4 regions of the Lysinibacillus sp. IITD104 genome follow, and region 3 is predicted to be linked to each of the others. Evidence: riboswitches for the same ligand, from Rfam matches in the RefSeq annotation. Region 3 holds a riboswitch; each other region holds the start of a gene.
The links. A riboswitch is a leader RNA that binds a small molecule or an ion and turns the genes downstream of it on or off. The one in region 3 is predicted to bind thiamine pyrophosphate.
Positions count from the first base shown of each region.

Region 1 (8,204 bases), 3.0 Mb from region 3:
AGCAAGTCCAAAAACAAAACCAAAGCTTGAAAAGGTTGAGCATTATGAAAGCTTCTCTGACTTTGATGAATTGATCGAGCGAGCAGTGAAAAATCGCGAGGTCTATATTTTCCCTAAGAAAGAAGAACAACAACAAGATAAATTTGCAGATCTTCTATAAGGATTTAAAAGCCGTCTCAAAGCCGTTTTGAGACGGCTTTTTTGCATGGATATCGTTATTCCAATGGAGGTACAATTTACCTCTAATTTTTTTGTATTAAAAATCTAATATCGCACATTCTATATTCACAAGGAGGTGAGAAACATGGCTTCAAACAACAACCGTAGTTCAAACCAGCTTGCAGTACCTGGTGTACAACAAGCACTAGATCAAATGAAATACGAAATTGCACAAGAATTTGGTGTTCAATTAGGAGCTGAAGCTTCAGCTCGTGCCAACGGTTCCGTTGGTGGTGAAATCACTAAACGTCTTGTACAAATGGCAGAATCTCAATTAAAAGGTATGCCAAACAACAACCAATAAATGCTGATTAAGCATTTATAAACTTAAAACCAGTGACCGTAAAAGGCACTGGTTTTAGTTTGTTTATTGTTCATTTATTTATACAAGATAAAGATCTAAATGTATTTACTGTATGCTCCACATCTTCGCTTTCACAGATAGCTGAAATTACAGCAACACCATCAGCCCCAGTTTGAAATACAGTTTGTGCATTTGTGCAGTTTATTCCACCAATCGCTACAATCGGTAATTCAGGATAAAGAGAACGAGCCTGCTGTAAAAAAGATGTACCACATGGTGGTTGTGCATCACTTTTAGAGGATGTTGGAAAGATTGGACCGATCCCAACATAATCAGCTTGATGGTTAATAGCTATTTGTAATTCTTCCTCGCAATGGACAGAAACACCAAGAATCATGTTCCCAATTTTTTTACGAGCTTCACCTACAGGCAAATCATCTTGCCCGATATGAACTCCATCAGCTTCCAGTCGTATCGCAAGCTCAATATCGTCATTTACGATAAAGGGTACATTATATTGATGACATAGTTTTTGACATTGGCGTGCAAATTGTTCATAGGCAAGATCAGTTAATGCATGAGGGCCTTTTTCACGAAATTGAAACATTGTAATGCCTGCTTGTAAGGCTTTTTCTAGGATATAGATAGGTTGTTGTTGAGGAGACACGTTGCTGGTACCCATAATAAAATAAAGCTGCAAATCCTCACGTTTCATGAATCATCACCTCACAGGCATCCTTATACTGTTGGTAAGCAAAATGATTAGTGGGTCCATGACCATTTCCAATCGATAAATCATACATAATTGCTAATTGGATAAACTTTTTAGCTTCAATAATAGCTTCTTCCATAGCAAATCCTCGCCCAAGAAAAGCAGTAAGTGCTGCCGAAAATGTACATCCAGTACCGTGCGTATTTTTTGTTTGGATTCGAGGAGACTGCATCGAAAAAGAAGGTCCATTTTTGATAAATACGTAATCAATAGCATAAAGTGGATTTGCTAAATGACCACCTTTAATGATGACACATTGTACACCTAGCTGTAACAAGCTTTGAGCTACGTCTTTTATGTCTTCAAAATGCTGAATAGTTCTCCCTGTAAGTGTCTCTGCTTCGGGTATGTTGGGCGTAACAACCGTAGCAAGTGGTAGTAAAGTTGAGCATAAGGCATTGATAGCTTCTTGCTGTAATAGGCTTTCTCCTCCTTTTGCGATCATCACTGGATCAACAATCAGTGGAATGTTTAGCTCACCGATCATGCGTGCAATGGCTTTGATAATATCTGCCGAATAAAGCATTCCTGTTTTAATCGCAGCTATTGGAAAATCTTCTACTAAGGCTTCAAATTGTTTTTTTATAAAGGAAACGTCAATTGGACAAACACCTGATACACCCAATGTATTTTGTGCAGTTAAAGCAGTAATCACAGAAGTACCAAACACTTCTAATTCCTGAAATGTTTTTAAATCAGCCTGTATACCTGCACCGCCCCCACAATCTGAGCCGGCGATTGTCGTTACAATATGCATGAAGTTGCACCATCCTTTGACAAACGATGTATAGCATTGAGGAAAGCTATTTGAAAATCACCAATGTCTGCAGTAAATGCTGATGCTAGTACACCTGCTTTTTTATAGTAAGTTAGGGTCTCCGTTAATTGTTGGTAAGGGCTATGGCTTACACTATAGGCTGCACCACAAATTGCGCTAAGTAAACAACCTGTACCCGTAACTTCTGTCATTTGTGGATGACCACCAGCGATCCATTGGCTATGCTTGCCATCAGTTATAAAATCACGCTCTCCCGTTACAATAACAATGCATTGATAGCGTTGAGCTAATGATGTGGCTTCTACTTCCATTGCGATAGTGCCTTGCCCACTATCGACGCCTTTTTGTTGCCAATCTACACCAGCTATTGCTGCAAGCTCGCCGAGATTACAGCGAATCACGGCAAATTGTATGTTCTCAAGTAAGTTTCTTACGGTTTCCTTACGATAAGTTGTGGCTCCAACTCCGACAGGATCTAAAATAACAGGAATACCAAGTGCATTGGCTTTTATACCTGCTAATAACATGGCACTTTTTGTGCGATCATTGAGTGTTCCGATATTAATTAATAATGCTTGAGCAATCGCTACCATTTCCTCTACCTCTTGACAGTCATCGGCCATTACTGGTGAAGCACCTATCGCTAATAAACCATTTGCTTGAAAATTTGCCACTACATAATTGGTGATGCAATGGATAAGTGGTTGCTGTTGACGAATTGTTTGAAAAATCATTGTAGTCCTCCTTTTGGGATGGACGTAAGCATGCAAAAAAGGCCCTTTTTGTGTAAAAATGCACGAAAAAGAGCCTTTCATCTGAAAAAACGATGTTATTGCTCCCTACGTCAGTATTAACTAACAGGTTCAAAGGGTCAGGTTTTACCTTCTCAACTCTTACGAGTCCCCCTGCAATCTTGCTTATAGTTGACCAAAATGTACCATACTTTTCATTTGTATTCAATAGCAAGTTTTCCTATGGATAAAATGTGACCGATGCCATATAGGAGAGTATGATAGTTGTCATGACTTTACCGAAATCAAGCACAAACCATTGAAAATGCTGAAAAAAGAGTTTTATAATGTGTCATAGCAAAAGGGAGGCAATTGCCATGAAAAGACAAGATTTAATTGCACCAGAATGGTATAACATAGCAGAGGAAATTGAAAAATATGCTCAGGATGCAACCAAAAATGCTTTAATCATTTATGAAGAAAACCAAGACATCCAATGTATTACATATGCACATTTATTGGAAAAGGCAAATCAAGCAGCACATGTTTTCACCAAGCAAGGCTTAAAGAAAGGTGATGTCATTTTAGTGATGGTCCCACGCTCTGTGGAAGCATATATTGTATATATTGCTGCATTGAAAGCGGGTTTAACCATTATTCCAAGTTCTGAAATGTTAAGAACAAAGGATATTGAGTATCGAATTCATCATGCAAATGCTAAAGCAGTTATTGCATTTGAACCCTATATCGAACAGTTTGATCAAGTGGGAAATTTACAAGGCTTACTGCAATTTGTCATAGGAAATGCGCACAAACCTTGGCAAAACATACTTGAAAAGATGCATAATCAACCTACAACCTACATAAATCCTATCCCAACAAAAAGCACAGACAATGCATTTTTAGCCTATACAAGTGGAACAACAGGAAATCCCAAAGCAGCAGTGCATACGCATAGTTGGGGCTATGCACATTTACGAACAACAGCACCACATTGGATGGGTGTACAAGAAAATGATATTGTTTGGGCAACTGCAGCACCAGGATGGCAAAAATGGATATGGAGTCCGTTTCTAGCTATTTTAGGTAGTGGTGCTACTGCATTTGTCTACAAAGGTAAATTCGATGCAGCTTCTTATCTAGCATTGCTTGAGAAATTCAAAATTAATGTACTATGCTGTACACCAACTGAATATCGTTTTATGGCAGCGCTTGAAAATTTACATGAATATGATCTAAGTGCCATTCGCCAAGCCGTATCAGCTGGTGAGCCATTAAATAGTGAGGTCATTAAAGTATTCTTGGAAACATTCAAATTACAAGTACGAGATGGCTATGGACAAACGGAAAATACATTATTGGTGGGCACAATGGTAGGGATGGAAGCAAGAGTTGGCTCTATGGGGAAACCTACTCCCGGCAACACTGTTGAAATTATTAATGATTTGGGCAAACCCGTTACAATCGGAGAAGTGGGTGATATTGCTGTACATCGTGAAACACCAGCCCTCTTTAAAAAATATTTAAATGATCCTGAACGTACAAATTTACAATTTCGTGGGGATTGGTATATTACAGGAGATCGAGCCTATAAAGATGAAGATGGCTACTTTTGGTTTGATGGTCGAGGAGACGATGTCATTATATCCTCAGGCTATACAATTGGCCCTTTTGAAGTAGAGGATGCTTTAATGAAGCATCCAACCGTAAAAGAGGCTGCTGTCATTGCGAGTCCTGATAAAGTCCGTGGGAATATCGTCAAGGCATTTATCGTTCTACACAATGGTGAAAAAGGTGATGCAGCGCTTATTCAAACACTTCAAAGTCATGTAAAATCACTGACTGCCCCTTATAAATATCCACGTGCTATTGAATTTGTAGAGGAGCTACCCAAAACATCTTCCGGGAAAATTAGACGTGTCGAATTACGACAACAAGAAATTAAAAACCTCCAATCTTAATCATTTCCTAGGAAATAATGTCGAAAATCAAAGTTCATCAATGGTATGGACTTTGATTTTTTAAATTTTTTTAGGTAAGGTAATATGAGGAAATAAACAGCTTAAAGCTTTTTGCATTTAATTATTGCAAAAAAATGAAACAAATAAGCAAGTCATACGTATTACGTGTTGAGGAGGCGGAAAGACATGAATGTAAAAAGGTGGGTTGCTTTAGTAGTGGCAGGTGTTCTCTTACTATTTTCGTTAGGAATTAATACCATTTTTGCGCTATTTAAAGCAGATTTCCTAGGTAATTTTGATAGCTTAATGGCAGGTAATAGCTTAGATGTATATGAAAATGTCATTGAAGGGGAAAATTTTGATAAGCGAATTGCTTATTTAAAGGTAGATGGAACGATTCAAGATATCGGCTCAAGTACATTGTGGCAACCAGTTGCCTATGACCATCAATTTTTCTTAGAACAATTGGATAATATTTTATATGATGAGACCATACAGGGGGTTGTTTTAAGCGTTAATTCACCAGGTGGTGGTGTAAAGGAATCAGCAGATATCTATAAAAAGCTACTAAAAATTAAAGAGGAACGACAAATTCCGATTTATGTATCGATGGATTCTATGGCAGCTTCAGGTGGTTATTATATTTCGGCCCCAGCAGATAAAATATTTGCCCATCGTGATACAATAACAGGTTCTATTGGTGTTATCATGCAATCTATTAACTATCAAGAGCTGGCTGAAAAAGTAGGGGTCAAATTTGAGACGTTTAAATCGGGAGAGCATAAAGATATGTTAAGTCCAATGCGTGAAGTGACAGCAGAGGAACGTGCAATGATGCAAGATATGATTAATGAAACGTACGAAGAATTTGTAGATATTGTAGAACAGGGACGTAATATGTCTGAAGCAGAAGTGAAGAAGGTTGCAGATGGTCGTATTCTTGGCGGTACAAAAGCGCTTGAAGCAGGATTAATTGATGAGATTGGTGATGAAGAAGCGACCATTGCAGCTCTTCGTGAAGATTATGGACTTGAAGATGCGGCTTTATTTGAGTATTCATACGATATGGGCGGCTGGCAATCATATGTTGGTATGAAAATTGGCTCCATGTTTGGTCCATCTGCAGAAGAAAAAATGCTAATGAAAATCATGACGGACTATAGCGCACCGAAAATGATGTATCTTTATGGGGAATACTAAGGGGGGAGCACAATGACAAACAATGAAATTGTTATGCAAGGTTCACCCTCTATGGAAAATGGCTTTCTTATGAATATATCAGGAGAATCAGCAAATGATAAAAACTATGCATTAAAAACTGCTGGTTTTTGGGTACGATTTTGGGCATTTTTATTAGATGGATTCATCATTTCTGCTATAGGTGGAATACTTGTTAATCCAATCTTCTATTTAATGGATTGGTCCCTATCTGATTCTGTTTGGTATGCGCCGATTTCTATTATTACAGCAATCTTCTACTATAGCTACTTTGTGCTGATGACAAAGTTCTTTGGGCAAACACTAGGGAAAATGGTGTTTGGATTACGTGTAATTTCATTAAAGCACGATCAGCTAACTTGGTCAGATGTGTTATTCCGTGATTGGATTGGTCGTATCATCAATAATATTTTTATGCCACTGTATATTTTGGTAGTGATTTTGCCAGAAAATCAAGGTTTACATGATTATTTTGCTGATACAACAGTGGTGCATGAAAAAATCTTTATTGAAAAGGCTTCAACACCGACTACTTTACCAAAACAAGAAGAGCAAATAGAAGCTTTTGTGCAAGAAGAAAAAATAGATCTAGCCAAGCTAGAGGAAAAAAATGAACAATAAACATAAGACTGTCTCCTAATTTGAGACAGTCTTATCTATTTCTAAGTATGTAAGCTATGATAGTTGCAATTAATTCCCTCCATTTAGTAATATTATGTACATATGATGATTAGGAGGCGTTTATATGGCACAAGTAACATTTAAAAATGGTCCAGTGACACTAGTAGGCAATGAAGTAAAGGTGGGCGATCAAGCTCCAGATTTTACGGTATTAGCAAATGACCTATCACCTGTAACATTAAATGATTCAGAAGGAAAAATTCGTTTATTTAGTGTTGTACCATCATTAGATACTGGTGTATGTGATGCGCAAACACGCCGATTCAATGAGGAAGCTGCTAACTTAGGTGATAATGTAGTTATTTATACTGTATCTGTGGATCTTCCATTCGCTCAAAAGCGCTGGTGTGGTGCAGCAGGTATTGATGCAGTCCAAACTGTATCAGATCACCGCGATCTTTCATTTGGTGAGGCATATGGCGTATACATTCAAGAATTACGTCTTCTGACACGTGCAGTATTCGTTGTGGATGCAAACAATAAAGTAACATATGTTGAATATGTACCTGAAGCTACAGATCATCCAAACTATGAAGCGGCCATTGCAGCTGTCAAAGCACTAGCATAATAAGCTGCTTTTAGGCTAAGATAATACTAGACAAAGGGGCTGTGACAAGTGTTTGTCACGGCTCTTTTCTGCGTGAAAGGAAGTTAGAAATGGAAAATATCGAAAAGTTATTTGGTTTGCTAAATGAGCATGCCGAAAAAATCGAAAAAGAACAGAATATAACGTTACTAGAAGGGTTATTAGATGGGTTAGAGGCATGGCTTGATGGCGAAGTTGATTTTTCTCAAAAAGATGCAACAAAAGAGGATATACGTAAAGCTATTCAAATTGCTATTTTAAAAGGAATGCGCAAAGGCTCACAGCCGAATCATCAAATGACTCCTGATACGTTAGGGTTATTAGTGGGCTACTTTGTGGAGCAAATTTTTGCAGAGAGTCTTGAAAATGAAAAGATCTCGATCATGGACCCAGCAGTAGGCACAGGTAATTTATTACTGACGGTTATGAATTTATTAGATGGAAAAGTGGAAGCAACAGGTGTAGAGGTTGATGAGCTACTTATTCGCCTCGCTGCGGCAACTGCTGATTTAATAGAACAGCCTATTTCTTTATACCGTCAAGATGCCTTAGAAGATTTATTGGTCAATCCAGTTGATGCAGTTATTTGTGATTTACCTGTAGGTTATTATCCAAATGAAGAAGTGGCACTCAATTATGAATTATGTCCAGCAGAAGGGATGAGTTATGCCCATCATTTATTCATCGAGCAATCAATGAATTATACAAAAGATGGCGGCTATTTATTTTTCCTTGCACCATCTCATCTTTTTGAGTCAGAGCAGTCTAAGCAATTACACAAGTACATTCAAAAGCATGCGTGGATTCAAGCGATTATTCAATTACCTGACTCTATGTTTGCTAATAAGTCATTAGAGAAGAGCCTGGTGATTTTACAAAAACAATCGAAGGAATTGAAAGCACCTAAAGAAGTTCTATTAGCTAAAGTCCCAAATATGCAGAATAAGCAGGCTC
Region 1 covers NZ_JBAHYH020000001.1:1,275,907-1,284,110, forward strand. The annotation lists gene thiI (tRNA uracil 4-sulfurtransferase ThiI) at 1-160, shown strand, start outside; gene V1L66_RS06485 (alpha/beta-type small acid-soluble spore protein) at 305-523, shown strand; gene thiE (thiamine phosphate synthase) at 594-1,238, opposite strand; gene thiD (bifunctional hydroxymethylpyrimidine kinase/phosphomethylpyrimidine kinase) at 1,228-2,052, opposite strand; gene thiM (hydroxyethylthiazole kinase) at 2,040-2,807, opposite strand; TPP riboswitch at 2,893-2,990, opposite strand; gene mbcS (acyl-CoA synthetase MbcS) at 3,182-4,765, shown strand; gene sppA (signal peptide peptidase SppA) at 4,952-5,965, shown strand; gene V1L66_RS06515 (RDD family protein) at 5,978-6,604, shown strand; gene tpx (thiol peroxidase) at 6,729-7,232, shown strand; gene V1L66_RS06525 (class I SAM-dependent methyltransferase) at 7,322-8,204, shown strand, end outside.
Region 1: another riboswitch for thiamine pyrophosphate. It lies ahead of thiM (hydroxyethylthiazole kinase); the one in region 3 lies ahead of thiC (phosphomethylpyrimidine synthase ThiC).

Region 2 (8,204 bases), 670 kb from region 3:
GTTAGTATTGTTGTTACTCCTTCCATTATTCTTGTATTTTGGATGGACATACTTTCATGAGCGGCAGCGACTCAAAAGAAGTCATATTGTTGTACTTACTATTCGCATAGTGGCAGCAGGCTGTTTAGTTTTTGCACTTGCAGGACCGTATCTATTATTACCAATAAAAGAAGAACAAATTGTTTATTTAGTAGACCGTTCTGCATCTATGAATGGTACGGAAGATGAGATGGTTCAGTTTATTCAGGAAAGCCTACTATCAAAAAAAGAACCACAGCTTGCGGGCATTTATTCATTTTCCTCCACTTTACAAACAGAAGCCATTTTGTCTAAAACCTTAAAGGAAGTACCAAAACTGACTGAAATCAAAGCTACCGATCAAACGAATATAGAACAAAGTCTACAACTTGCCACAGGTATTATAGATCCTAAAAAGGCAACTCGTCTTGTGCTATTAACAGATGGTAATGAGACAAAGGGAGATGCTTTAGAATTTGCTTCGAAGTTGAAAGGCTCCAATATTAGTGTGGATGTTAAGACTTTTAGTCAGCCAGTTGTCAATGATGTGTCATTAAAAAGCTTTGTATCCCCTCAGGTTGCTTATGTTGGAGAGCAGCAACAATTAGTGACAGACATACATGCAACATCAGCGGCCCAAGGTGAGTTGTTATTATATGAAAATGATGAGCTTATTCATCGAGAGGCCATTGAGCTGACTGAAGGCACGAATGTGTTTACCTATAAACATGCAGCAACAGCTGAAGGGCTTGTAAAATATGAAGCCGTTGTTCAAGTTGGTCAGGATGCTATTTTTGAAAACAATAAGCTAACTAGTGTCACAATGGTTCAAAGTGAACCACATTTATTAATCGTGAATGGTTATGAAACAGCTTCACCAATCGGAGCAGCACTTGGTAGTCAATCGATTGCCTATGATGTTGTAGCGCCCGACAGTCTACCAAATGAACTATCCAGCTATTTGCAATATAATGCTATTATTTTCGACAATGTGCCAGGTCATTTAGTGGGTGAAGCAAAAATGAGTGTTATAGAGCAAGCAGTCAAAAACTTTGGTGTTGGTTTTACAATGGTTGGTGGAGAAAATAGTTTTGGTCTAGGCGGCTATTTTAAAACACCGATTGAAACCTTATTGCCAGTGGAAATGGAAATTAAGGGCAAAGAGCAATTACCTTCCTTAGGATTAGTGATTGTACTTGACCGTTCTGGCAGTATGCAAGGCTCGAAGCTTGAGCTTGCTAAGGAAGCAGCGGCACGTTCTGTTGAGATGTTGCGAGACGAGGATACATTAGGATTCATCGCCTTTGATGATCGTCCTTGGGAGATTATAGAGACAGGGCCTCTTAGCAGTAAAGAAGAGGCTGTAGATACTATTTTATCAGTAACACCTGGTGGTGGAACAGAAATCTATAGTTCACTAGCTAAAGCCTACGAGAACCTTGCTGATTTAAAGCTCCAACGTAAGCATATTATTCTCTTAACAGATGGGCAATCACAGGCAGGGAACTATGAGGATTTAATTGCTGAAGGAAAAGAAGAGGGTATAACCTTATCGACAGTAGCGATTGGACAAGATGCCGATGCGAACTTATTAGAAGCGCTTAGTGACATGGGCAGTGGACGTTTCTATGATGTGATAGATGAGCAAACCATTCCTTCTATTTTATCTCGTGAAACAGCTATGATTTCCCGAACGTATATTGAGGACAATCCATTCTATCCGGCAATTTATAATGCACCAGGATGGAATTCACTGTTTGCTAATGGTGTCCCACAAATGAATGCATACATTGGGACAACGGCAAAACAGGGGGCTACTGTTGTGGCAGAAAGCGAGAAGGAAGATCCTGTGTTAGCCCAGTGGCAATATGGTCTTGGTAAAACATTTGCCTTTACATCTGATTCAACGGGTAAATGGACAGGAGATTGGGCAAGATGGCAGAATTGGGGAGCATTTTGGCAAACACTTATTTCTCAAATGCTACCAAGCTACAATGATGTAGCCTATGATGTAAGATTGGAAGCAGATGGTTCCTTTATGATTACAGACCCTACAAATGAAGCCGCATTTTTAGATATTGTAGCGGTAAATGAAGCAGGGGAGGAGCTAGAAACACAACTTGAAACCATTTCCGCATCTCAAGTTCGAGCTGTAGTACAAGCTGAACCTGGATTAATTTTCTTCCGTGTAGCAGATGAAAAGCAGGCCATTTACCAGGCAGGTCTAAGTGTTCCTTATAGTGCCGAATACGAACTACTCCCTGTAAATAATCAACTGATAGAAGAGTTGACTCAACAAACAGGAGGCACTGTTTTAAAGGAACCACAAGATGTCTTCCGTGACTTTACGACAAAAGGAGCAGATCGGCAAAATATTGCCACATGGCTGCTCTTAGCGAGTATGCTCCTATTCTTTATTGATATTACCATAAGACGTTTTGGTTGGAATTTCCTAACGAACGCGAAGAAGAAAGAGCCGCTGGTTGAGGAAAAACCTGTACAGGCAGAGAATACAAATGTAGCACAGTTATTAAAAGGCATGAAAAAGAGATCTTAAAATGGAGGAGGCAGTGCAAACTTTAATAGGTTTGCACTGCTTTTTTTGTATTGTTTGAATAGAGAGTTGCTCCCTTTGTAGAGAGCGGCAAGGTGATCTAAAAAGTGGGCTCTTTGCTCATAAAGAGAAAAAAAGCGATCCAAATTGGACTACCCTACCCCAGCTCAATGAATGCTCATAATTCAATTTCTCTCAATAAAGAGAAGAATTAAACCTCTTTACTAGCTCTGTTTTACGCAAGCTACTCGCAACCATTACACCTAAAATAGCACCGATCGTACTTGATGTTAAAAAGGCTGGTAGGAAGAAGAATGCTGCTACAGATGTTCCCATGAATAATTTTGCATAAGGGACGGCAATAAGTGAAGCCAGAATGCCCGTTCCGATAACTTCTCCGATACCAGCTAACCACATTTTATTGCTATATTTATAGGCAAGGGCAGCACAGAACGCACCGATGATACTACCAGGGATAGCTAGTAGAGAGCCTGTTCCAGTAAGGATACGAATGATGGCAGTGACAAAGGCAACTATAACTGTTGGTACGGGTCCAAGTATAATGGCTCCTATCACATTAATAGCATGCTGAACTGGGTAAGCACGTGCGATTCCTGTTGGGATGGATACGAAAGTAGAGCCTGCAACAGCAACGGCTACTAATAAAGCCATGACTGTTAATTTACGAATTGACATAAAGTTCACTCCTTTTGGTAAAGTTCGTGAGGAAAAATAAAAAGGCCACCCCCTTTAAACAATAGGAAGCGGCCTTGTGTGTGTATAGTGACAACAGCAAGTAGCGCCACTTCCCTCCGCTAGTGTGAACTAGATCAGGTTCAAAGGGTCCGTATATTACCATATACGTCTCAGCCTTTTAAAGACTCCCCTAGTGGTTAAAATCATTCAATTTTGTGAATCAACAATAATGTAACATACTGCAAAAAATAGTCAATGATTTTTCAGACTATTTTGTATCGGGATGCATTAAATGAGGTGCTTTTTTCACTGTCCAGATGAGCGCTAGGAAGAAACATGCTAATAATATGATAGAACCGAAAATATAGGGGCTATTCATATTCCAGTCAAATAATAGACCAGCTAAAGCAGGTCCAATCATATTCCCAAGGCTCATATAGGCATTATTCAAGCCCGCAGCAAATCCTTGCTCTTTCTCTGCAAGCTTTGAGATAAGTGTATTAACAGCTGGACGAATTAATGTCGTTGCTGTAGAGAAAATCGTTGCTACAACTAATATAAGGGCAAAGCCAGAAACAAATAATATTAAGAAAATAGCAACAGCTGCAATAAATAAATTGACAAGTACTACTTTCATTTCACCGAAGCGATTGAACAGCGGTGTAATGATAAACATTTGTACTACTACTCCAAAAGCACCACCAACAACTAATATAATTGCTATATCCACAGGTGTGTAATTAAACTTTTCTGTCACAAATAATGATAATGTCGTTTGGAAATTTGCAATTCCGAATGAGAACACCAGCATAATAATAAGCATTACAAAATAAGGCATATGTATGGAACGAGCCATTTGCTTCGCCAGATTGTCTTGCTTTTGTTTCTTTTGAGCAGTGTTTGGTTTGGTAGATGGTAATAAGAAATAAGATAAAATAGAAGCTAGGATGGCTGCAGCTCCAGCGGTGAAAAATGGAAAATGTAAGCTTACCTTTGCTAAGAAACCACCGATTCCTGGCCCAATCATAAAGCCAAGAGACATAGCGGCACCCAACATCCCCATACCTTTCCCACGTTCTTCATAGGTTGTGACGTCAGCAACAAAAGCCATAATAGGAGGTGCAACAAATGCGGAACCTAGACCACCTAAAAAGCGTGCTAAAAAGAGCATCCATACATCTGTAGCAAGGCCGAAACCGATTTGAGCAAGACCTGTTACGATAAGACCGAAAATAATTAAATTTTTTCGACCGTACTGATCTGAAAGATTCCCAGCAATTGGAGAAAATACGAATTGAGCTAAGGCGAACGTTGCAATTAGCATACCTAGAACTTGTCCTGCTGCACCAAATATTTTTAAATACTCTGGCATGACAGGAATAATTATGCCGATACTCCCCATTGCGATAAACATATTAAACATTAAAATATACAAAGCCGCCTTATTGGACTTCTGCTGGGTCATCGAATGAACCCCCTTTTTGTAATCAAATATAGTACAGTCTATCATAAAGAATTATTGCTTGGCTAATAGTTAAGATTATAGTACTGGTTCTATATTTAGAATGGTTTTCCACAAAAGTTTTCGTCGGGGCACTTATGAATTGTAAAATAATCCATTTTTGTAATAAAAGTGGATGGACTTCGCTTGTGAAATTTGTGGGTTTGTCTGTAATGGCATAAAGTTTAACTATGTTCAGAAGTAATGAGTGAAGGTTATGTAATACTAAAAGTACATTTTTATGGCTTGCTTATTGATAAAATAATTTGTGCAGGATAGGTGACAAGTATCTATATGCGAGGTTTTTTCATAACAGAAGATGTGGGGAATCTTCAAATTCTAGTTAAATTATTTTCTAAATATAATAATACAAATAGTTGATGGATAATGTTCTTAATTTAATAGAAAGTTAGATAAGCAGAGAAAAAACTAGCGAATTGGTGTGAAACCAATTCGCTAGCTGAATTATCGAATACTCATTTTAAATTCTAAGAATAATTCATTGTATTTCCCTAAATAATCAGGTCCTAAATTTTTGTAGACCTCTAATGTGTCACGTTGTTCTTCAGAAGGATAGTAACGTTCGTCAGAAACAACTTCTTCGTCCATTAAGTCCATAGCTGCAATATTAGGTGTTGAGTAGCCTACAAAATCGGCATTTTGAGCACCAGATTCAGCACTTAGCATGAAGTTGATAAAGGCATGGGCACCATCAATATTTTTTGATGTTTTTGGGATGACCATATTATCAAACCATAAGTTTGAGCCTTCCTCAGGTACAGCAAAGTCTAGCTCTTCATTTTCATACATCATGTCAGCAGCTTGACCAGACCAAGTAAGGGCAACTGTTGCCTCATTATTGATCATTAACGGTGTAATTTCATCTCCAAGGATCGCTTTTACATTTGGTGCGAGTGTGATTAATTTATCAGTAGCTTCGCGAAGTTCCTGATCATCTAGTGAATTCAGAGAATAGCCAAGACTGTTTAAGCCCATGCCAATGACTTCACGAGCACCATCTACTAAAAAGACTTTTCGTTTTAAAGAAGGGTCCCATAAATCGTCCCAAGAAGAGAAGTCTAAGTCACCAACTAGGCTTGGATTATAGACTATACCGACAGTTCCCCAAAAATAAGGGACAGAGTATTTATTGTTATCATCGAATGGTAAATCTAAAAAGTAAGGATCAATATTTTTTAAATTAGGGATTTTCGTTTTATCTAAAGGAATCAATAAATTTTCTTCCTTCATTTTTTCGATCATATACTCAGAAGGGACAGCAATATCATAAGCTGTTCCGCCTTGTTGAATCTTTGTCATCATAGCTTCATTGGAATCGAATGTTTCATAAATGACATGAATGCCTGTTTCTTTTTCAAATTCTTTTAACAAATCAGGATCAATATATTCTCCCCAGTTAAAGATGGTTAACGTATCTTTTCCACTTTTACCGCCACCTGCACTTAAGGCATCAGCCGCATAGAATAAAAGGGCTGAAACGACAAGGATGGCGATGGTTGCTTGAATTAGTGACTTCATCGTTGTCCCTCCATTCTTTTATTCGTACGACTTGTAATGAAATAATAACCAACAACAACTAACACCGTAACAAAGAATACTAAACCAGAAATCGCATTCACCGTTAGAGAAATTCCTGCGCGGGCCATGGAATAAATTTCTACTGATAAAGTACTAAAGCCATTACCTGTTACAAAGAATGTCACGGCAAAATCATCTAATGAATACGTAAGGGCAAGGAAGAAGCCTGCAAAAATACCTGGTTGAATATAAGGAAGAATGACACGCATCATAACGTCCTTTTTCGTTGCCCCTAAATCTAATGCTGCATCGATTAATGAGTTATTCATTTCTAGTAGCTTTGGTAAAACCATTAATACAACAATCGGTACACTAAATGCAACATGCGCTAATAAAACAGATGCAAAGCCCAGTTTAATACCTACCAGTGTAAATAAAATTAAAAAGCTAGCCCCGATAATAACGTCTGGGCTGACGATTAAGACATTGTTTAAGGATAATAAAGTATTACGCATTTTTGAATCCTTAACCGTCACAATTCCAATAGCTCCTAGGGTACCAATAATAGTGGAAATGAGAGCGGAAAGAAGTGCCACGATAACCGTATTTATTAATATAACAAGAAGACGTGAATCTTCAAAAACCGCCTGATAATGCTCCAAAGTAAAGGATTTAAAATTATTCATGGAACCGCCACTATTGAATGAGTAAAAGATTAAATAGAAGATCGGAGCATAGAGAACGATAAAAACAATTGTTAAATAGACTTTGGCTGATGCAGATAGTTTGTTCATCGTACGCGACCTCCTTTATCCTTTTGCCCCGTAACTAGCATAATAATCACCATAAATAAAATTAAGAATACAGCAATAGTGGAACCCATACCCCAGTTTTGTGTCACAAGGAATTGCTGTTCAATAGCTGTACCTAGAGTAATGACACGGTTCCCAGCAATTAAGCGAGTAATCATGAACAGGGATAGAGCAGGAATAAAGACGACTTGAATACCAGATTTAACGCCATCCATTGTCAATGGTAAAACAACACGACGGAAGGTAGTAAAAGCCGAAGCACCTAAATCACGTGCTGCATAAATGAGCGTTGGGTTTAAACGATCTAAAGAATTGAAGATCGGTAAAATCATAAATGGAATAAAAATATAGACTGACACAAAGACAAAGCTAATATCAGTAAAGAGCATTTGCTTTGGATCGAAGCCAAATACTTCGATAAATGCATTAATAGGTCCGTATAACCCAAAGATGCCGATAAAGGCATATGTTTTTAACAAAAGATTAATCCATGATGGAATAATAATAAGTAGAAGCCAAAGTTGTTTATGCTTTGTCTTCGTTAAAAAATAAGCAGTTGGATATGAAATTAATAGTGTAAAGAGTGTAATTAAAAATGCATACCAAAACGAGCTCAATGTCATCTTTAAGTAAACTGAAGAAAAGAACGCTTTATAGTTATCGAGCGTAAAGTTGCCATGTAAATCGAGTAGGGAATAATAAACAACAAGTACAATTGGCGCGATAACGAAAAAGGCAATCCATAACACATATGGAAATAACGCTGATTTCGATGTTTTAGTTTGCATCTTCATCGTCTCCATATGATTCTAATCGTTTATCAAACTCTTCCTCTGTTTCATTTAAGCGCATTACATGAATCGCCTCAGGATCAAAGTCTAAGCCAATTTCTGTCCCTACTTCTGCTTTCTTTAATGAATGGACTAGCCACTCATTACCATCTTTATCGTATGTGGATAATTCATAATGTACCCCTCGGAATAATTGTGTATCCACTTTTACTACAAGTTTGCCTTTATCAATTGTTGTCATTTCTAAATCTTCAGGTCGAATAACAATGTCTATTTTTTCGTTTGGCTTCATT
Region 2 covers NZ_JBAHYH020000001.1:3,630,402-3,638,605, reverse strand. The annotation lists gene V1L66_RS18535 (VWA domain-containing protein) at 1-2,575, shown strand, start outside; gene thiW (energy coupling factor transporter S component ThiW) at 2,768-3,268, opposite strand; TPP riboswitch at 3,363-3,470, opposite strand; gene V1L66_RS18525 (MFS transporter) at 3,537-4,733, opposite strand; gene V1L66_RS18520 (ABC transporter substrate-binding protein) at 5,235-6,308, opposite strand; gene V1L66_RS18515 (ABC transporter permease) at 6,305-7,102, opposite strand; gene V1L66_RS18510 (ABC transporter permease) at 7,099-7,908, opposite strand; gene V1L66_RS18505 (ABC transporter ATP-binding protein) at 7,898-8,204, opposite strand, start outside.
Region 2: another riboswitch for thiamine pyrophosphate. It lies ahead of thiW (energy coupling factor transporter S component ThiW); the one in region 3 lies ahead of thiC (phosphomethylpyrimidine synthase ThiC).

Region 3 (8,204 bases):
GAAGGCTTTGGCCATATTTTTTATGCGAGCAAACAATATGAGACTCAGCCCTTTGACCCCTTACTAACACCAGAAGAACAACAATTACTAATAAGTAGTTTGGAAGATGGAAACCTAGAGGCCGTTAAAACATTTTTATATCGGCTTTCTAATGAAGGCATATATTATGAGCAAGATGATTTACGCATTCATCTGACGAGTGTCTTAGCACAAATTAGACGCTTTATGCTGAAATATAAATTACATGAAAAAGCGGTTATCGAACAAAACTACCGTCAGCTATTTCACTTAATCATTGAGCATCCTATATTTTATACAATACTCAATGGGATTATTTCTTTCACGCAGACATTAATTGAGTTAGCAAGGGAAGCTAGAATAGAGAAACGAGCTGACTATGTTGAACTAGCTATAGAAGTAATTGATCAACAATTTAAAGATAGCGCACTGTCTCTTCCCTTTGTCGCTCATAAGCTTGGAATAAGCCCCAATTATTTAAGTACGATTTTCTCAAAAAAACAAGGCTTGCCATTTAAGCGCTATTTACAGCAAGTAAGAATTCATCACGCCACAAAAATGCTGCTAGAAACAGATTTTGCTATTAGTGAAATCGCTCATTTAAACGGTTTTGATGACCCAAATTATTTCATAAAATTATTTAAGCAACAAATTGGTATTACGCCTAACCGATATAGAAAAAATTAAAAGATTGATTAAAATAATTTTCAATTAGTTCATTTTATTTTCAATAAAGATTTTTATCATACTGTCATTATCTTGATCTTAATGTGACAATTATCTATAAAATTGAGATTAAATAAAATAAATTAAAGCTAAAAACTATGTATAATTCGCATGTCTAGCGCATATATTTATAGTTTGTACTTAAATATAAAAATTCTTTAACGATAATTATTATAATGTACTAGCAATTCTATTTTATATTTGTTATAGTTATAGACGAAGAGTTTGACTCACATTTTTTTCAGGAGGTAAACTAATATGACAAACGCAAATGATCGTAGCCGTCGATTTACAACAGCAGGTGGTGCTCCAGTAGTAAGTAACCATGACTCTATGTCAGCAGGTCCACGTGGCCCTCTTTTACTTCAAGATGTATGGTTAGTTGAAAAATTAGCAAATTTCAATCGTGAAGTAATTCCAGAACGTCGTATGCACGCAAAAGGCTCTGGTGCATTTGGTACTTTTACTGTAACGCATGATATTTCACAATATACAAAAGCGAAAATCTTCTCAGAGATCGGCAAGAAAACTGAAATGTTCGCACGTTTCTCTACAGTAGCTGGTGAGCGTGGTGCAGCAGATGCAGAGCGAGATATTCGTGGCTTTGCCCTTAAATTCTATACAGAAGATGGAAACTGGGATTTAGTAGGGAACAATACACCTGTATTCTTCTTCCGCGACCCATTACACTTTACAGATTTAAACCACGTGGTAAAACGTGACCCACGTACAAATATGAAAAATGCCAACTCTAACTGGGATTTCTGGACTTCATTACCTGAAGCACTTCATCAAGTGACAATTGTTATGTCTGACCGTGGTATTCCAGCTGGTTACCGCAATATGCACGGATTTGGTTCTCATACGTATAGCTTTATCAATGCTAATAATGAGCGTGTGTGGGTTAAATTCCACTTCCGTACAGAGCAAGGCATTAAGAACCTAACTGGTGCTGAGGCTAATGAGATTATTGGTCAAGACCGTGAATCTTCACAACGTGATTTATATGAAGCCATTGAAAAAGGCGATTTCCCTAAATGGAAAATGTACATTCAGGTAATGACAGAGGAGCAAGCGCGTGAGCTACCATACAACCCATTTGATTTAACAAAGGTATGGTATAAAAAAGACTTCCCATTAATTCCTGTAGGTGAGTTCGAGTTAAACAAAAACCCGGACAACTACTTTGCAGAAGTTGAACAAGCTGCATTTGCACCATCTAACATTGTTCCTGGCATCAGCTTCTCACCAGATAAAATGCTACAAGGTCGTATCTTTGCATATGCGGATGCACAACGCTATCGTCTTGGTGTAAACCACTATATGCTTCCTGTCAACGCACCAAAATGTCCATTCCGTACTTTCCACCGCGATGGAGCAATGCGCTTTGATGGCAATCTTGGTTCGACATTAAGCTATGAACCAAATAGCTATGGCGAGTGGGAGCATAATTTAGATCATAAAGAGCCTGAATTACGCATTGATGGTCATGTAGGTATTCATGATTTCCGTGAAGACGATAATAATTACTTTGAGCAACCAGGTAAACTATTCCGTCTATTGACTGCGGAAGAGCAACAACGCTTATTTGAAAATACAGCGAATGATATGGCTTCTGTTGAAGAATTTATCAAACGCCGTCACATCCTTCACTGCTATCTAGCCGACCCAGCATATGGTGAAGGTGTAGCAAAAGCGATGGGTCTTTCATTAGAAGGTATGGACCTTACAAACCCATATGTAAAACAACCAACAAACGTTTAATATCCACTTAATTATTGATATCCAAATCCAACTTATACTCCATGTGAATCCACTATTCACATGGAGTTTTTTGATAAAGAAAAGGCCTATGTCTATATTTTGACATAAGCCTTTTCTTTCATTATTGGTAAATTTGGCTGCCTGCTTTTTTAAACTCCTCAGCCTTTTCCTTCATACCTTGATGGATCGCTTCAGTCGTATTTAAATCCTTATCTTTAGCATAATTACGAATATCCTGTGAAATTCTCATACTACAGAATTTAGGCCCACACATAGAACAAAAGTGTGCTGTTTTTGCTCCCTCCGCTGGGAGTGTCTCATCATGATATTCCACTGCACGCTCGGGATCTAGTGACAAATTGAATTGATCACGCCAACGGAACTCAAAGCGCGCTTTAGACAGTGCATCGTCTCGTTGTTGTGCACCTGGATGGCCTTTTGCTAAATCAGCAGCATGTGCAGCAATTTTATAAGTGATAACGCCCACACGAACGTCCTCACGATTCGGTAAACCAAGATGCTCTTTCGGTGTCACATAACAAAGCATCGCTGTACCAAACCATCCGATCATCGCTGCTCCAATGGCTGAGGTAATGTGGTCATAACCTGGAGCAATATCTGTTGTGAGTGGTCCCAATGTATAGAAGGGCGCTTCCTTACAAACCTCTAATTGTTTGTCCATATTTTCTTTAATCAGATGCATTGGTACATGACCCGGCCCTTCAACCATCACCTGAACATCATGCTTCCAAGCAATTTGCGTTAGCTCACCTAATGTTTCAAGCTCTGCAAATTGTGCCTCATCATTGGCATCTGCAATTGAGCCTGGGCGTAAACCATCACCTAAGGAAAAAGCAACATCATAGGCTTTCATAATTTCACAGATTTCCTCAAAGTGTGTATACAGGAAATTCTCTTGATGATGATATAAACACCACTGTGCCATGATAGAGCCCCCACGAGATACAATGCCTGTTACACGATTTGCTGTAAGTGGTACATAGCGTAAAAGGACGCCTGCATGAATGGTGAAGTAATCCACACCCTGCTCAGCTTGTTCAATGAGGGTATCACGATAAACCTCCCACGTTAAATCCTCTGCTACACCATTTACCTTTTCTAAAGCCTGATAAATTGGCACTGTTCCCACTGGCACTGCAGCATTTCGAATAATCCATTCTCTTGTTGTATGAATATGTTTACCAGTCGATAAATCCATAATATTATCTGCACCCCATCGTGTTGCCCAGGTCATTTTCTCAACTTCTTCCGCAATGGAAGAAGTTACAGCAGAATTCCCAATATTAGCATTGATCTTCACGTGGAAATTACGTCCAATAATCATCGGCTCTGCCTCAGGGTGATTAATATTAGAAGGCATTATAGCACGCCCCGCTGCAATTTCTGAACGGACAAATTCAGGTTCCACATTTTCGCGAATCGCTACAAACTCCATTTCAGGCGTTATAATCCCATTTCGTGCATAATGAAGCTGTGTCACATTTTTACCCTTTTTAGCACGTAAAGGCTTTCTTGCTAATCCAGGAAAGATATTTTCATGATTACGTGGGTCATCTGCACGACGAAAGCCATTATCCTCTGGTTTAACGGCGCGTCCCTCATATACTTCTACATCCCCTCGCTCTTGAATCCATGTATTTCGTAAGGCAGGTAAACCTTTCGTAATATCTACTTGGTAGGCTGGATCTGTATAGGGTCCACTCGTATCATATACTCGAATAGGAGGATTTTCTTCATTTCCAAAACTGCCTGTTGTCGGACTTAATGCAATTTCTCGCATAGGTACTAGAATATCTGGGCGTGATCCTTCCACATATACTTTTTTGCTTCCCTCAAAGCTGGACATAATGGTCATATTCTTTTCACTAATTGCTGACATGAGCTACTTCTCTCCCTTAAATTTATTTTGATATAAGGACCGATTCTAGCTCACCCCAACAATCTAAAAAATAAAGGCCGAATCCAAAATAATTATTTGGATCCGGCCACGAATGTAAAGGTCTATTGATTGCATACTCTGCAATAGCTTCTTAACTTTCCCACGCTGGTATGAGCCAGATCAGGTCCAAAGGGTCAAGAAACTTCGTAGCGTTTCCCTCTCAGCCTGACTCATCAGACTCCCCTAGTTAATACTATTTAGTTTGATGCTAGTGTAGCAGATAATACTAAGAGATGGAAGTTATTTTTTATCTTTCTAGGTAAATAATACTTCCGCAAAATATATCACAATGGTTACAGTTATACAGCTTACAATTGTTGAAAATAAAACTGCTTGCGCTGCTGTTGCAGATTCTACATCATATTCTAATGCTAGACTAGAACTATTACGAGATGTTGGAAAGGCACTAGCTATAAACAGTGATTGTGCGACGACTCCATCTAATCCCAATACATAAATAATGGCTAATGCAACTGATGGTCCAATAATTAATCGCGTAAAACAGCTGATAAAGACAGTTTTATTAAACATTGATTTCATCTCTAGTTGTGATAATTGCGCACCTAATGTAATTAATGCCACAGCAATAAATCCATCTGCCACATGTTCTACAGGTATTTTGATAAATTGTGGTATACCGATATCAAAATAGTTCATAGCGACACCTATAATCAGCGCATGAATAATGGGCATTTTAAAGAAATCCTTAATGATTGTCATACCCGATTTTGTAGAAGAAATTAAATTGTATAAACCATATGTATACGTAGTCATATTTTGAAAGATTACGAGCATGACCTGAATGGCTACTCCAATAGGTTGCGTGGCAAAAATCATTTGAGCCACCGGAATACCATAATTACCTGAGTTAATAAGCACCACACTATTTTTAAAGACAGCTGCCTCTGTTCTAGCTAAACCGAGCCCTTTCGCCATAAAATGACTGAGTATCATTTGACTACCGATAAAGAGTACAATAAATAATCCGACCTCTCCCAGTACAGATAACTCTACATGCGTTTCATATAAATTTACAAAAACAGCTGCTGGCATAAAGCAATATGTAATAAGCTGAGATAATGCTTTTAAATTAAAGCGAAATTTCTTTTGTAGTATAGCGCCTATTACAAGTAACACTAAAATAGGTACAACAATTTGAAAGAAAATCATTCCGAGATACATCATATCAATGTCCCCCTTCCAGTGTTAATAGTAGTGTCGAATTCCTTCTAGGTCAATTTCTCTGACTTTCACAATAAAAGAAGACTGCCTCTATAACGAAGGCAGCCTTTCCCTTTAAGCAAGCTTAAATCGATTTACAACCTCTTGTAGCTCGTTTGAAATATCGTTCATATTTTGAATAGACTCTGCTACTTTTTGTAATTCTGCTTGTTGATCCATTGCGGAAGCACTTACTTGTTCCGCAGAGGCTGCTGTTTGCTCTGAAATAGCCGAAATGCTTTGGATAGCCATGATTGCCTGATTTTTATGCTCTAACATACTAGATAATTTATTCATTAATTCACTAATAGAATTGGCAATTGAACCTGACAAGTCACTGCTATCTTTAAATGCTAGTTGCGTGCTTTGTACTGACTCATTTTGTGATTGCATTAAATCTGCATTAGATGCAATAACAGCAACCGTTTGCTGAGAATTTTCAAGAATGCTTTCTACCGTACTCTTAATAATTTCTGTTTCATTCTTAGATTGTTCTGCTAGCTTTCTAACTTCCTCTGCTACTACAGCAAATCCTTTACCATGTTCACCAGCACGTGCTGCCTCAATACTTGCATTTAAAGCTAGCAGATTAGTCTGCTCGGTAATGCTTTGGATCGAAGCAATGATCTGATTAATATTGGCAATATTAGAAGCTAATGATTCTATTTGCTGCTGGATACGCCCATTCATCTCATTTGTCTCCATATTACGCACTCTTAAACTTTCAACCTCATGCAATCCTTTTTCCGTTGTTACACCTGTTTTATGAGATAGCTCATCCATTTCATTGGAAAGGGACGTAATGGCATCAATCTGATCAGATAAATCCATCATCCGATAATTTGTTTCTTCTGTATCCTCTGATTGCTTCGAAGCTCCCTGTGCAATTTCGTTGATAGCTACCGAAACCTCCTGACTAGAAGCAACTACCTCATTAAATGCCTCATTTACCTGATTAGAAGATTGGTTCAATAACCTCGTAGAATTTAGAACGGTTTGAATTGCACTATTGGTTTTATCCAACATATTATTATAGGCCACAGCCACTGCTCCAATTTCATCAGGCTTAATATATTTCTCCTCTACCTTTTGTGTTAAATCCCCTTCGGCTGCCGTTTCAATCGATGTACGTAAAAATTTAAGTGGCTTTAACTGTTTAAAGATGAATAACACACTTGCAACTGTCATCAAAATGACCATAATAATAGAAGCAATAATCGTAAATACAAATACATGATTATATGTCTCTAGGATCTTTGATTCAGCTAACACGACTTGAACAGTCCAAGTTTCGTCAATGCCCTCTAAAATCATTGGAGCAAAAACATTATATGCCTTTTCCTTCAGCTGATTAGAATCAGCGTACATACTTGTTAGTTCACCATTTTCCATTGTCTTACTAATACTTGTCCAAGTAGGATCCTCTTGCATATTGCGCCCAACAAGCTCTTCACCAAAACTGTTAGCTGTTAGCACACCTTTATTCGTAATAATTGCTGCGTAACCGCCTGCTGGGGCGTTCGATTTTGTTAAATCATTTAAAAAGTCTATTGATACATCCGCTGTCAATACACCGAAAAATGCTCCAGAAGCATTGATTAATGGCACCGAAATCGTTGTCATTAATACAGATTGCCCATTTACATTATAATCATAGGGCTCCGTCAAAACTGCACGTCTGTCTTCTTTTGGTACCCAATACCACTCAGAAACACTCTTATCATCAATACCTTCGATTTGAGCAGTCGTGATATCATTTCCGTTCTTACTTAAATAAGGTATAAAACGCTTGTTAGTATCTATTAAAGCAGCCTCAGTTGGTTCAAGAATAATAGAATTCTGCTCAAAGATTGCTCCTACCCCAAGAATGTCATTATTGTTAGCTAAATTATTTTCCATTATGTCTATAACACCTTTGGTAGACAACGTATTATTCTTCTCCATGCTTTCTATGATACGCTTTGTTGTTTGTAATGTCGTATTGGCTTTCTTAAAGCGTTCACTCATAATAGCTGCAGAGGATTCAGCTGTTTGCAATGTTCCATGCTCTGCGTCTTCAACACTTTGCTTTTTTATAATAATCCCCGTTATGACAGTATAGGATAAAAATAAAATGAGAAATAATCCTATTATAAGGGAAGAAAGTTTTAAGGCAATTCCTCTTGATTTTTTCATTACTAACACCCCCACTTTTATACTAATAATAATGGATGGATGATTGTATCACAATAAATTATTTAGCAAATAAAGTAGAAAACTTACAAAATTATAGAGAAAAATACCGATACATTGCCAATCATCATTTTTCAATACAAAGGACTAATGACTTATTTGAATTGAGATTAATAGTAAAACATTCTCTTCGAATTCTAAATTATAGAAGAATATGATATATTAACTATTAAATAGAATGATTGGAGTGACTCACATGAAAAATAAAGCGCTATCAACATTAATGGCCACGGCTATTACAGCGACACTAGTATTACCAATGTCTACTGCGAATGCCGCATCA
Region 3 covers NZ_JBAHYH020000001.1:4,305,286-4,313,489, forward strand. The annotation lists gene V1L66_RS21815 (helix-turn-helix domain-containing protein) at 1-705, shown strand, start outside; gene V1L66_RS21820 (catalase) at 1,003-2,508, shown strand; gene thiC (phosphomethylpyrimidine synthase ThiC) at 2,630-4,408, opposite strand; TPP riboswitch at 4,549-4,663, opposite strand; gene V1L66_RS21830 (AEC family transporter) at 4,724-5,653, opposite strand; gene V1L66_RS21835 (methyl-accepting chemotaxis protein) at 5,765-7,864, opposite strand; gene V1L66_RS21840 (hypothetical protein) at 8,118-8,204, shown strand, end outside.

Region 4 (8,204 bases), 2.1 Mb from region 3:
GTGATCGTTAAAGAACCAAAGATCTTTCTCATCAATGTAATAGATGACACCATCAATTTCTGTCTGCACACCAATGGCAATGGGTTCCTCACGTGTCATTCCCAGCGAAAAGCCTTCATGAAACGGACTAGAGCCTCCATAACGTGCATAAAAACGAATTGTATCACCCGGTTCAACTTCCATTTCCTGTTTGAACCATTGTAGGGCTTCATCTGTCAATGCAATATTCATTTCAAATGCTCCTCTCTTCCTACAGCCATTTTACCTTTGGTTCGGTGCCGTTTTTAATACGTGCAATATTGGCACGGTGACGATAAATAATAAAGGTAAATAAAAAGGCTACCAAGATGCCTAATGCAAAGTCACCTGTAATAAAATAATAAACGATTGCATAGATAAGCGCTACTAAAGCGGCTATCATCGATGTTAAGCTGACGATTTTTGTGATTTTTAATGTCACAATAAAGGTAATAAATAGTAGGACAAAGAGTGGCCAAGAATAGCCTAATAATACACCCGCTGATGTTGCCACAGCTTTCCCACCACGGAAGTTGGCGAAGATCGGGAACATATGACCGATTACGGCGACAAGCCCCAGTAATAAAGAATGGAGTGTAGTATCAGAGAAAACGGGAAGTGTCACGAGTAAGACAGCGGCAGTCCCTTTTAAGACATCCATCACCGTAACAACAATACCTGCCTTTTTCCCTAACGTTCGAAAAGTATTGGTCGCACCAAGATTACCGCTTCCGTGTTCACGAATATCGGTGTTATAAAAAATTTTGCCTATCCATAATCCAGAAGGTATAGAGCCGATTAGATAAGCACATAAAATAATAAGTCCATTGATCATAGCTGGACTCCTTTCATTCATAGTCCATCACTTGGTACTAATAGTTTGTATCAAGTATTTTACACTTTTTCTTGCTAATCTACAATGTTATGAAGGAGATTTCATTCGAAGTCTTGAATTCAATACAAAAGAGAATCTATTAGCGAGGACTAGGCTTTTAGACATAAATTTGTAGGAAGCGATAAAACCTTTTTAAAAATATAGGCAAAATGGCAATTTTGTCAATCGCTCATTCCTTTGGTAGAATAGAAGTCTAACTTTAACCAGTTTAATCGCAAGGCACGAGGTAGTGTGTGCTACTATTTGCAAGCAACACAAATTTATTTTGCAACTATGTAGGCTTCAAGGCGTCAAATGATGTTGGAAGCTAGAAGCAGTCTGCCTTGCTTAAATACCAATTTTAAGCAACTGTTGAAGATGTTTACTATTAATAAATATGATCAAAACTGTGAGCAAATTTTAAAATTTTATTGGACCTGTCGCTAACTATTGACAGGAAATGCTATTATTATTAGGATGAGAACATAAATAGAACATGTGTTTGTTTTTTGGAGGGGAATTTTTTTGACGAATAAACAGTCACCTAGCGTCTATAATGATGACGCTATACAAGTATTAGAAGGATTAGAAGCGGTACGCAAACGACCTGGCATGTATATCGGTTCGACGGATGGCCGTGGACTTCATCACCTTGTGTATGAAATCGTAGATAATGCGGTGGATGAAGCACTGGCTGGCTTTGGATCTCATATTATTGTCACAATTCATAAAGATCAAAGTATGAGTGTACGCGACTTTGGCCGTGGGATGCCAACCGGTATGCATAAAATGGGTAAACCGACACCAGAAATTATTTTTACTGTGCTACACGCTGGCGGTAAATTTGGTCAAGGTGGCTATAAAACAAGTGGTGGTTTACATGGTGTTGGTTCTTCCGTTGTGAATGCGCTCTCAACATTTTTAGAGGTGACAATCCATCGTGATGGCAAAAAGTATCGACAACGCTTTGAGCATGGTGGACATCCTGTCACAACACTTGAAAATATTGGGCAAACGAAGCAGACAGGAACGCTTGTTCATTTTCTACCAGATGAAACGATCTTCTCTGTCACAAAATTCAATTATGATACGTTAGCGGAACGATTACGTGAATCAGCCTTTTTATTAAAGGGCTTAAAAATTGAATTAATTGATGAGCGCGAGGAAGGCAAGAGCGATGTGTTCTTTTATGAGAATGGCATTGAGGCTTTCGTTGCGTATTTGAATGAGGAAAAAGATGTCCTTCATCCAGTAAAATATGTAGAAGGCGTACAGGATGACATCGAAGTAGAGTTTGCTTTCCAGTATAACGATGGTTATTCGGAAACGATTTTATCATTTGTTAATAATGTTCGTACACGAGATGGTGGTACACATGAAACGGGTGCAAAGGCAGCATTGACGCGTGTCTTTAATGAATATGCAAGAAAAATTGGCTTGTTAAAGGACAAGGATAAAAACCTTGAGGGGACAGATATTCGTGAAGGCTTAGCGGCCATTGTATCTGTTCGTATTCCAGAGCACTTACTACAATTTGAAGGACAAACAAAGGGCAAGCTTGGGACAAGTGAGGCTCGTTCTGCAGTAGATAGTGTAGTGTCTGAGCAAATTTTGTATGTGCTAGAGGAAAATGCAGAATTATCAGCTTCTCTTGTTCGTAAAGCGATTCGAGCGCAGCAAGTACGTGAAGCAGCTCGTAAAGCACGTGAGGATGCACGAAATGGCAAGAAAAACAAAAAGGGTAGTACGATTCTATCTGGAAAATTAACGCCAGCTCAGTCACGTAATGCGGCAAAAAATGAGCTGTATTTAGTCGAGGGTGATTCTGCTGGTGGCTCTGCTAAACAAGGTCGTGACCGTACATTCCAAGCGATTCTGCCATTGCGCGGGAAAGTAATCAACACAGAAAAGGCCAAGCTACAGGACATTATGAAAAACGAAGAAATATCAACGATTATCCATGCGATTGGTGCTGGTGTTGGCACGGATTTTGCGGTGGAGGATTCTGCCTACAATAAAGTAGTCATCATGACCGATGCGGATACAGATGGGGCACATATTCAGGTCTTGCTATTAACATTCTTCTATCGTTATATGCGTCCGCTCATTGAGTCTGGGAAAGTCTATATCGCACTACCGCCGCTTTATAAAGTCTCAAGAGGTACAGGGAAAAAAGAAGTCATTGAATATGCTTGGACAGAAAGCGATTTACAAAAGGCCATCAAAAAGGTTGGAAAGGGTTACATATTACAGCGCTATAAAGGTCTTGGTGAGATGAATGCAGACCAACTATGGGACACAACGATGAACCCTGAAACACGGACATTGATTCGTGTCACAATTGAGGATGGTGCACGTGCGGAGAGACGTGTCACGACGTTAATGGGTGATAAGGTAGAACCACGTCGTAAATGGATCGAAGCCAATGTGGACTTCGGTATGGAGGATGATTCTAACATTTTAGAGAATGAATTCATCCAACAAGAGGAGGGCCAAGCATGAGTAGTACAGAAAAGTTTCAAGATTTACCGTTAGAAGAAGTGATGGGTGACCGTTTTGGTCGCTATAGTAAATATATTATTCAAGACCGCGCGTTGCCTGATGCACGTGACGGTCTTAAACCAGTACAGCGCCGTATTTTATATGCGATGTATACGGAAGGCAACACACATGATAAGCCGTTCCGTAAATCCGCAAAAACAGTGGGTAACGTAATTGGTAACTATCATCCGCACGGTGATAGCTCTGTTTATGAAGCGATGGTACGGATGAGTCAGGACTGGAAGGCACGTCATATGCTCATTGAGATGCACGGGAACAATGGCTCGGTCGATGGCGATCCTCCAGCGGCGATGCGTTATACAGAGGCGAGACTATCTGCTATAGCTGCTGAAATGCTACGAGATATTGGCAAGAAAACGGTCGAGTTTGTGCCAAACTTTGATGACCAGGATATGGAACCAACCGTTTTACCAGCACGTTTTCCAAACCTTTTAGTCAATGGCTCTACAGGGATTTCCGCTGGGTATGCGACAGATATTCCACCACATGCCTTGGATGAAGTACTGGATGCCGTGTTAATGCGCTTAGAAAAGCCTAATGCTACTGTAGATGAATTGATGACGGTGATTAAAGGGCCAGATTTCCCAACTGGTGGAATCATTCAAGGTGTAGATGGTATCAAAAAGGCGTATGAAACAGGTCGAGGTAAAATTATTGTTCGTGCACAAGCAGTTGTCGAACCAATTAAGGGTGGTAAAGAGCAAATTGTTATCACTGAGTTACCATATGATGTAAATAAAGCGAATCTTGTGAAAAAAATTGATGAGCAACGTGTAGATAAAAGACTAGAAGGCATTGCGGAAATTCGAGATGAATCAGACCGTACAGGCTTGCGTGTCGTGATTGAGCTGAAAAAAGATGTACCTGGGCAAGGAATTTTACAGTACTTGTTTAAAACAACGGATTTACAGGTAGCTTATAATTTTAATATGATTGCTATCCATAATCGTCGTCCAACAATGATGACATTGCCATTATTGCTAGATGCGTATATCGCCCATCAAAAAGAAGTGGTAACAAACCGTTCCATTTATGATTTACAAAAGGCAAAGGATCGTTCTCATATTGTAGATGGATTAATTAAAGCTCTTTCCATTTTAGATGAAGTTATTGCGACGATCCGTTCTTCTAATGATAAGAAGGATGCGAAGCTTAATTTACAAGCGAAGTTTGATTTTACAGAGGTACAGGCAGAGGCCATTGTAAGCCTGCAATTATACCGTTTAACGAATACGGATATTACAGAGCTACGTCAGGAACAGGACGAGTTAAATAAGTTAATTGCGAAGCTAGAGGGGATTCTGCAAAGTGAGGCTAAGCTTGTGCGTGTTATTAAACAAGAGTTGCTAGATATTAAGAAACGCTTTACAGAACCTCGCCGCTCGAAGATTGAGCAAGAAATTGAAGAAATTAAAATTACATTGGATGTCCTTGTGCCAAGTGAAGAGGTTGTCGTAACAGTAACGAAGGATGGTTATATTAAACGTACATCCACACGTTCTCATGCCGCTTCAAATGGGCAAGATTTTGCCATGAAGGATTCAGATTATTTATTGTATGAAGCAAACTTAAATACACAGCACCATCTATTGCTGTTCACAAATCGAGGCAATTATATTTATCAGCCTGTTCATGAGCTGCCTGATATACGCTGGAAGGATCTCGGCCAGCATATTTCAAGTATTGTGCCAACAGGGGAAGATGAATCCATTATTGCGGTTTATGGCTTCGAAACATTTGAACAGCCAAATACGTATGTCTTCACAGCCACAAAAGATGGCCAAATTAAGCGCTCACCACTCGCAGACTATGCGGTAACACGTTATTCAAAGCCAATTAAAACGATGAACGTCAAGGCTGGTGATGCGATGATCTATGCATCGTTTGTAACAGATGACGTGGAGCTAATGCTCACAACGGATACAGCCTATGCGATTCGTTTCCCGATGGAGGAATTACCAGTTACAGGTGTGAAAACAGGCGGTGTGAAAGGGATCACACTAAAAGATGGAGAAGCCTTAGTTGGAGTCAATGTGTTACAGCCTGATGTAACCCAATATGTAGTCATTGTGACACAGCGTGGGGCCGTGAAGAAAATGAATGTCGCTGAAGTTGAAGTAGCAAGTCGTGCAAAACGTGGACTAAAAGTATTAACAGAGTTAAAAGCAAACCCTCACCGAATTGTGGCAGTTGTTCAAGCAACAGACGAGGAGCAGGTTGTGATTGAAACTGAAAAAGGTGTTCAAGAGGTGATTGACGTACAGGCATTATCTCGTGCGGATCGCCATTCCAATGGTTCATTTAAAGTGGATATTGCAACAGATGGAGCAATTTCTCATGTTTTAACAGCCAAAAAAGAACAGAAACCAAGCTAAATGCATGCCCAGTCTCTAAGGAGTGCTGGGCTTTAAGCTTATTCAAAAAATAGCACCTTGTCATTTAAGTGAAACTATGGGTATAATAATCATCGAAAAGTTCATAGCGAAAGAATGTAGGGGGGCTAGTAATTGCTAGCTGAGATTGTGTCCGATAGACGCTGACCCTTTGAACCTGATTTGGCTCGTACCAGCGTAGGGAACATCTATTCAAAAAAGCAAAGTTTTGAAGATTGATTGCAATACGTCTGGGAGGAATCCTAGGCGTTTTTTTATGTTTTCAAGCAACAGCTTGCCAACATTGTATACGCTTTCTTCTGGTGACAACATTCATTCATGAACACTTTCATATTACAAACTGGGAGGCTTTCGCATGAAAAAATGGTTATTTATTCTATTCGCAGCACTATTGACATTAGTAGGCTGCAGTGACAAGGGTGACAAGCAGGCTGCTGACAAGCTGAAAAAGGTGTCTGTGGTACTGGATTGGACGCCGAATACAAATCATACAGGACTATATGTTGCCAAAAAACTCGGTTATTTTGAGGAACAGGGCTTAGATGTTGATATTATCATGCCTGGTGAGGCGGGTGCAGATCAGCTTGTTGCTTCTGGAAAGGCGGATTTTGGCGTGAGCTATCAGGAAGGCATAACACAGGCACGAGTACAGGATGTGCCGCTGGTCTCAATCGCAGCTATTATACAGCATAATACATCTGGCTTTGCCTCTATTGCTTCAAAGGGCATTAAATCGCCAAAGGATTTTGAAGGAAAAACCTATGGTGGTTGGGGTGCGCCATTAGAGCAAGCCGTTTTACAATCACTAATGCAGACGGAAAATGCAGATATTAACAAGCTAGATATCGTCAATGCAGGCGATTTAGATTTCTTCACAATGATGGAAAAAGATATTGATTTTGCTTGGATTTATTATGCATGGACTGGTATTGAAGCTGAGCTGCGTGGGGAAAAGATCAATATGCTATATCTTACAGATTATAGTGATCAATTGGATTATTATACGCCAGTTTTAGCTACAAATGAAAAAATGATACAGGACAATCCTGATGTTGTGAAAGCCTTTGTGGCAGCTGCATCGAAGGGCTATGAATACGCAATTGAAAACCCAAGTGAAGCGGCTGATATTTTAATCGAAGCAGCTCCTGATTTAGATAAAGCGTTAGTGCATAAAAGTCAGGAGTGGCTGGCCGATAAATACCAGGACGATGCCAAGCAATGGGGAGAGCAAAAGCTTTCTGTGTGGGAAAATTATGCGAAATGGATGTCTAGCAATCAAGTACTAGAGGGCGAATTTGATGCGAAAAAAGCCTTTACTAATGATTTCTTACCTAAAAAGGAGGCCAAATAAGATGGCAAATTCATTAATCAGTGTACAAATCATTCCGAAGACAGAGAAATATGAAGATGTTATACCATATGTCGATGCAGCAATTGCGGTTATCGATGCTTCTGGGGTGAAATATGAGGTACATCCATTGGAAACAACGATGGAGGGTGAGCTGTCAACATTGCTTCAAATCATTGAAAAAATGAATGACAAGATGATTGAGCTTGGTGCCATTAATGTCATTACACAAGTCAAAATTTTATATCAGCCAACGGGTATTACGATGGATACATTAACGGAGAAATATCAGTAATGAAACGTGCATTACAGAAGGGAAGGACGATAATTTTTATCGCCTTCCTCTTATTCATATGGGAACTAATCGTGCGTATGGCTGAAGTTCCACATTGGTTATTACCCGCGCCAAGTAGTATTTTGTCGGAGGCCCTCCAGTCATATCATACCTTTCTACCACATGCATTCGCTACGGTGCAATTAGCCCTACTAGGTTTGGCCATTGGCATTGCTTGTGGGCTAACGGTGGCAGTAGTGTTGCATCGGTTTACATTTATTCGAGAGCTGTTTTATCCAATTCTTATTATGTCGCAAAATGTTCCTATTCTTGTCTTGGCACCACTGCTTATTATTTGGTTTGGCTTCGGCTTATTACCGAAGCTTATCATTATCTGTCTTGTGTGCTTTTTCCCGATTGTCATTGCGGCAATGGATGGATTCAGGCAAACAGCACCTGAGTTAAAGCATTATTTTGCCATGGTTGGTGCTACAAAGGCACAAACCTTTTGGAAGCTAGAATGGCCTCATGCCTATCCTGCTATTTTTTCAGGCGTTAAAATTGCGGCTACATATAGTGTGATGGGGGCTGTCATTGCGGAGTGGCTTGGTGCAAAAAAGGGTATTGGCGTTTACATGACCCTAGCCCAGTCCTCCTTCCGTACTGATCGCGTATTTGTGGCAATTTTTGCGATTGTTCTCTTGAGCTTACTATTATTTAGTGGTATTCGTTTGA
Region 4 covers NZ_JBAHYH020000001.1:2,193,797-2,202,000, forward strand. The annotation lists gene V1L66_RS11140 (HesB/YadR/YfhF family protein) at 1-231, opposite strand, end outside; gene plsY (glycerol-3-phosphate 1-O-acyltransferase PlsY) at 251-853, opposite strand; gene parE (DNA topoisomerase IV subunit B) at 1,418-3,394, shown strand; gene parC (DNA topoisomerase IV subunit A) at 3,391-5,829, shown strand; TPP riboswitch at 5,938-6,048, shown strand; gene V1L66_RS11160 (ABC transporter substrate-binding protein) at 6,203-7,198, shown strand; gene V1L66_RS11165 (thiamine-binding protein) at 7,200-7,490, shown strand; gene V1L66_RS11170 (ABC transporter permease) at 7,490-8,204, shown strand, end outside.
Region 4: another riboswitch for thiamine pyrophosphate. It lies ahead of V1L66_RS11160 (ABC transporter substrate-binding protein); the one in region 3 lies ahead of thiC (phosphomethylpyrimidine synthase ThiC).